One region of the Rummeliibacillus sp. GQ308 genome, then DNA from elsewhere that is predicted to be linked to it. Evidence: predicted binding sites of a transcription regulator. Region 1 holds the regulator's gene; the other holds the start of a gene.
What was found. Region 1 encodes Rex, which represses fermentation and respiration genes when NADH is low (regulators of the CRP and FNR family bind a similar motif). Its sites were predicted from a motif close to TTGTGAAATATTTCACAA; they were not measured.
Positions count from the first base shown of each region.

Region 2: AC6CHJ_RS09365 (cytochrome c oxidase subunit 2A) is a predicted target of Rex. The motif match lies at 2,098-2,115, and genes of this name have one in related genera.

Region 1 covers NZ_JCAXDQ010000006.1:70,810-74,234, reverse strand. The annotation lists gene AC6CHJ_RS15890 (ABC transporter ATP-binding protein) at 1-1,169, opposite strand, end outside; gene AC6CHJ_RS15885 (redox-sensing transcriptional repressor Rex) at 1,299-1,934, shown strand; gene AC6CHJ_RS15880 (catalase) at 2,100-3,425, shown strand, end outside.
Region 2 covers NZ_JCAXDQ010000001.1:1,868,737-1,872,161, forward strand. The annotation lists gene AC6CHJ_RS09355 (dynamin family protein) at 1-1,092, opposite strand, end outside; gene AC6CHJ_RS09360 (chemotaxis protein CheX) at 1,428-1,883, shown strand; gene AC6CHJ_RS09365 (cytochrome c oxidase subunit 2A) at 2,324-2,449, shown strand; gene AC6CHJ_RS09370 (cytochrome c oxidase subunit II) at 2,472-2,954, shown strand; gene AC6CHJ_RS09375 (b(o/a)3-type cytochrome-c oxidase subunit 1) at 3,071-3,425, shown strand, end outside.

The DNA of each region.
Region 1 (3,425 bases):
CCGAAATGGATTGTTCCAGAAAGCGGTGATTCATCTTTTATAAGTGTCTTTAATAATGTCGATTTTCCCACGCCATTCGGGCCGACTAAAGAGATCCGATCTGTACGGTAAACATGCAGCTGGATATTTTGAGAGACAGGAATTCCTTCGTAGCCTATTGTTAAGTCATTCACCTGCAACACATCATTGCCGCTTTGGCGTTCAATCTCAAATGAGAAAGTAGCGGATTTTTCATCTCCTTCTGGAGAATCCATCCACTCTGTTTTTTCAAGTATCTTGCGCCTGCTTTGTGCGAGCTTTGTTGTAGAGGCTCGCACAATATTTTTTTGTATAAAGTCTTCTAGCTTTGCCTTTTCGCCTTGTTGCTTTTCATACAGCTTGCGGTCACGTTCATAGTTTTTTGCCTTTTGATCCAGGTAATTACTGTAGTTTCCAGTAAATTTGTTGACATGGTGGCGTGATACTTCATAAACGATCGAAACGATTTGATCGAGGAAATAACGGTCATGGGATACAATTAAAATCGCTCCATCATAACTCTTTAAGAAGGTTTCGAGCCAGTTTAGTGTCTCGATATCTAAATGGTTGGTTGGCTCGTCCAAAATCAACAGATCGGGCTTGCTTAATAATAGTTTTGCAAGGGCGAGACGTGTACGCTGCCCTCCAGATAGCTCAGATATTTTTTGATCAAAGCTGTCAGGATAGAACTGCATGCCGTGCAGAATAGAACGAGTATCAGCTTCATATTGATAGCCGCCTCGTTCTTTGAAATCATGCTGCAATTGATCATATTCTGTCATGACCTTTGCATATTGATCAGGATTTTCATAGACCGCAGGATCAGCCATATTCAGTTCTAGTGTACGAATGGTTTGTTCCAGCTTTTTCAACGGTTCAAAAATCGTCATCATTTCTTCCCAAATAGATAGGGTCGATTCTAATCCGGCATGTTGGTCTAAATAGCCAAGCCGAATATCCTTTGGTTTAATGATTTCGCCAGAATCATATGAAAGTTTGCCTGCGATAATTTTTAAAAGGGTGGATTTTCCCGCGCCATTTCTTCCAACGAGGGCAACGCGGTCACGATGCTGCACTTCTAATTTAACTCCGCTTAAAATTTCATCACCCATATAAGATTTATATAATTGATTGACCTGTAAAACGATCATATATTTACACCTCAGTTCACTCCTAGTTTATAGGAAGTCGAAAGGGTATGCAACGAGGATTACTTTGCAAAAAAGCTAATTATCATGTACTATTGAAGGGATTTTGATTTGCTAGCAGGAGGAAAAAGCGTGAAGTCCACAAGTAAAATTCCACAAGCTACAACCAAAAGACTGCCTCTCTATTACCGCTTTATCTTAAAGTTTGCAGAGGATGGGCAAGAAAGAATCTCTTCCAAAGAATTAAGTGAAGCGATGAACATTGACTCTGCAACAATTCGCCGTGATTTTTCCTATTTTGGAGCACTCGGCAAAAAAGGGTACGGCTATGAAGTCCAATATTTATTAACGGTCTTTCGCGGTGTATTAGATCAGGATGAACGTATGAACGTAGCCATTATAGGAGTAGGGAATCTTGGCAGTGCTTTGTTAAAATATAATTTTCAAAAGAACCATAATATGAAAATTGTTGCAGCATTTGATACAAGCGGAACAAAAGAAGGTAAGTATATCAATGATATTCCTGTTTTTCCGCCAGAATTATTAGAAGAAAAATTTTTAGAATACAAAGCGGAGTTGCCTGTTTTAACGATACCCGCCCGTTCTGCACAGCAAATGGCCGATAGGCTTGTCGCGATGGGGGTAAAAGGCATCTTAAATTTCGCTCCTGTCACATTGCATGTTCCTGATGATGTACGTGTACATACAATCGATTTGACAGTAGAACTACAGACATTAAGCTATTTCATGCGTAATGACGAAAGATAGATTAACTTCTATACAAATAGATAAAAGTGGCGCACAAGTTATTTACTTGTGCGCCACTTTTTTTGTTGAAAGGTGGCTTCCAAACCTTAAATGAAATGTATATCGAGATAAATGATTGCATATGGTTATAACGTTAGTCATTTATAAGATAGGTTAGGTGATTATATGGATAAGTACTCGCAAAATAAAAAATCAGTTAAAAAAGATGCGAAGCAAGAACAATTAGATCAATATCGTAAAAGTAATGCAGGAAAACCGTTAACAACCCAGGAAGGGCGAAAAATTTCTAATGACTCGGAAACATTAAAAGCAGGGGTCCGTGGTCCTTCTCTTCACGAGGACTATTGGTTCCTTGAAAAAATGTCGCATTTTGTACATGAAGAGATTCCTGAACGAATCGTGCATGCTAGGGGCTATGGAGCCTATGGGGAGTTTGAATGTTATCAATCGATGGAGCACGTGACTGAGGCGTGCCTTTTCCAAGAACCCGGAAAAAAGACGCCTTTAGCTGTTCGTTTTTCTACTGTCCAAGGCCCGAAAGGTTCATATGATACGGCACGAGACTTGCGTTGCCTAGGCGTTAAGTTTTATACAGAACAGGGCAATTATGATTTGACTACCATTGCGATGCCTGTATTGATTAACCAAGATCCGATGAAATTCCCTGATGCCATGCATGCATATCAAAGTAAGCAGAGTGACGACATCCCAACAGCTACAGGTGCACATGACCGCTTTTGGGATTATGTAGCGAATAATCCAGAAGCACTTCACATGGTAACATGGATTATGTCTGACCGCGGCATCATAGAGAATTACCGAGTAATGGAGTCTTGGTCTATTAATACTTATTTATTCGTCAACAAAAAAGGCGTAGCAACGTTTGTCAGGTTTGTTTGGAAGCCGGTTCTAGGCGTACACTCTCTTCTACAAGATGAAGCTATGAAAATTGGCGGTATTGATCCAGATTTCCATAGAAAAGATTTACGTGAAGCTATTGATAAGGGAGCGTTTCCTGAGTATGAACTAGGTGTACAATTAATCGCGATGGAGGATGAGTTCAAGTTTGACTTTGATATATTGGATCCCGCAAAATTTTGGCCTGAAGAGCTTGTACCAGTTCAACTTATCGGTAAGATGACCCTCAACCGTAATATTGACAACTATTTTTCAGAAAGTGAGCAAATCGCGTTTAACCCCGCAAACGTAGTGCCGGGCATTGGCTTTTCAAATGATCCTGTTTTACAAGGTAGATTAATAGCCTATAGGGATGCACAGCAATATCGCCTTGGCAGTGCCAACTATCTCGAATTACCTGTAAATAAACCGCTCTGTCCTTTCCATAATAATCAGCGCAGAGGTACCATGAGAATGAGAATTGATGAAAACGAAGTAAACTATCATAATAACTCGTTAATGGGCAACACACCTCATACATCGTCACCGGAAGAAGGAGGCTATGTTCATTATCCGACAAAAGTGGAAGGTCAT
Region 2 (3,425 bases), on a different contig from region 1:
ACTTTCCAAATAATATTTCAGCTTTTCTCGTAATTCGAAAGGCATTATAGCAGCATTTTCTAATAATTCATCACGGCTGTGATCAAAATTCTTTTGCCAATTTGATGCTGAATACAACTTCAACTGTTGAAGTACTACTTCAAAGTCTGCTGTAATCTCTTCGTTATTTTCCCACTCTTCTTGCGATAAAATGGTTTCATTATTTTCTAATAGCTGCTTTTTATTAGTTTCTAAATATTGTGCATGTTCTATTTGAAGCTGCTCAAGAGCTGCTTTACCTCCAGCAATTAAATGATCTTGCCATCCTTCCATACTATTCATGACTATTTCTTTTACTTTATTATAATCATTGTAAGGAAGATTAAAGTCTCTTAATGAGGTAAAGTAAATCCCTTTTGGCTCTACCCCCCAATTTGAGAATGATTGATACACCGAATCGGAAAATTCCTGAAAGGTTAGTTCACTCTCTTTATGTTTATCAATTTGGTTCACAATTAGATAAACATTAGGATTATGCTTCATTAAATTCTTTGTAAATTGGAAGTTTAATTCTGATTGGACATGGTTATAGTCCATTACATAAAAAACAATATCAGCCAAATGCAGTGTCGTTTCCGTAGATAAACGATGCGCATCATCTGTCGAATCAACACCTGGTGTATCCATTACTGTTATGCCTTTTGGCAAAACAGAATCTTTATGGCCAATTTCAATTTGAGAAACCAAGGCACCGTTCTTAGCGAATTCTTTTACTGTTTTAATATCATACCCGTCATCAAATTTGATAGGATTTTGATCTACTAGGTATGCAATGGCATAATTCTCATCCGATTTATGTACTTTTACAACGTTTGCGCTTGTTGGTATAGGAGAAGAAGGAAGGAGATCATCCCCTGTCAGCGCATTAATCATAGTAGATTTACCTGCAGAGAAATGACCTGCAAAGGCAATCATATATTCTTTATTAATAAGCTTTTCAGCAAATAATTTCGTTTTTTGAAGCCTTTCCTGGTCTTCGTTATGTTGATAGATTAAATATTGCATTGCAGTCTGTTTTAGCAGCAGATGTAGTTGTTCTTCAAAATGACTCATGAAAATCATTTCCTCCTTTTTTGCCTTAACGCTATTTTACCATGCCTATAATAAAAAAATCCTTCTATTATTAGAAGGATTAAAAAAATTATTTTAAATGCGTGGAGGTTTGATTAAAAATGTATTTGCCTATTGCCCCATAAATAATAAGTGTCGCACCAACGAATGCATAAACCATCTGAAACGCTCCTTTTAAAGAAATTAATCAGTGAATATGAAAATCATTCTCATTTGTTAATTTCATCATAATAAAAAAACTATGTGACGTCAACAACTATTCAATTCTTTTGCTGCGTGATACTATATTAAAAAGGTCATAACATAAGGAGTTTTCAATGAGCACATCGATACAAGTACAAACTATACTCAATAGCATGATTCAATCACTCAAAACTGTTTTACCGAACGACGTCCATGTCTCAGCTCCATCCATTTCTAAAGAACCTTACGAACAATCCGAAATCGGAGTTTTAATCGGCATGGTGGGAGATTTAAAGGGTAGAATTATTATAGATTCCTCTCCAGAAACTTTCAGTACTATTAGTGAAGCCATGTTCGGAATGAAGCTTGAAGGTGAAATGCTGGAATCTTTTACAGGAGAGTTTGGCAATATGATTGCTGGCAATCTTTGTACATATGTTGCTGCACAACAATTAGTATTAGATATTACACCACCAACTGTTATGGTGGGCCATACAAAACTGCTTGGCTATAATCAAGCAATCATACTTCCTGTTGATATAGATGCCATCGGAAAGTTAACCATATTGCTAGCGATGGATCCGAGTTAGAAAAAAGAAGCTTTTTCAAAGCTTCTTTTTTTATATCCAGATTACTCATAGTTTGTTAAAGACATATTTGGGAGTTTTTAATCACCCTCTAAAGGTACCCTCACTTAAAACCCTCTTTATATCATTATTTTTCATAGATTTTTATCATCTCATCTCGTTAACCCTCTTAAACACACATTCCTTTTCACACTTCTTTCACACTTTTAGTCAAAAGGTGTGATTTTTATCACATCTAAACCTATATTTTTTTTATATCATTTACTCAAACAATAAAGCAAAACTTCATTCAGAGAAGTCTTCTTTCTTCGGTTATTTACAGCCCAATAATCGGACGAAGTAAAACTTAATTCATCTCGTTCTAGATTATTTATTGAAGAAGCTTCCCTCTTGCAAACTATTGCAGAATAAATGTTTTGATTTAATTGAAAGGAGCGATTTCGATGGCACCCAAGAAACATGAAGAAGAAGAAAACCTAAAAGGAACACTCTATTTAGTATTTGCATTAGGCGCTTTTATAGTAATTACGTGGGCTGCATGCTTTGGCCTATTTTTAGAACGTTTTTAAATAAAGGAAAGAAGGGAAAAAAATGCATCTGCATAAATATGAAAAGTATTGGCTTTTATTTGGTGGCGGATCTTTAATCGTATTTTTATTAATTACAGGAATCATGGCATTTCATAACGGCAGTCATCCACCAAGTGCCAAAAACACAATAAATCATGAAAAGGTAGACCAAATTGCACCATTTAACAAACCTGGTGTTCACAAAGTTTCAAGTAAAGATTGGGATTATGAAATAGTAGTACTCGCTTCTGCCTTTTACTATAACCCACCAGAACTAGAAGTACCTGTAGGGTCTAAGGTTAAGTTTATAGCTACTTCTAAAGATGTTGTACATGGCTTTGAAATATCCGGTACGAATGTCAACATGATGCTAGAACCAGGCTATGTTTCTGAATATGTGACAACAGTTGATAAAGCTGGCGAGTATTTAATTGTATGTAACGAATATTGCGGAGTTGGCCATGCGCAAATGCATTCTATGCTTAAGGTGGTGGATAAAAAATGAGTCAAACAGTCATCGATCAATCAAAAGTCAAAAATGATAGTCTAACAGTTGCAAGTAAGGTTAATAGAAAAACAGCTGAGCTTCTTAAAGTAAATCCTAAAGATGCTAAACTTTCTATGGCTCATATTTATGTTGCATTCATAGCTCTATTCTTGGGTGGAACTGCAGGTCTATTGCAAGTTTTAGTTCGTTCGGGGCATTTTGAATTACCTTTTGGCATCGGCTATTATCAAGTTTTAACTGTACATGGTGTTTTGCTAGGTTTAATACTTACTACATTCTTTATCTATGGTTTTCAAATTGCAGCGGTTAGCCGTACATCTGGTACCCTATCAAATAAACAAAGATTACTAGGCTGGATCGGATTTTGGATCATGACAGCTGGTACTGCAATGGCAGCTGCGATGGTTCTTTTAAATGAAGCGTCTGTTCTCTATACTTTCTATGCCCCATTACAAGCACACTGGATTT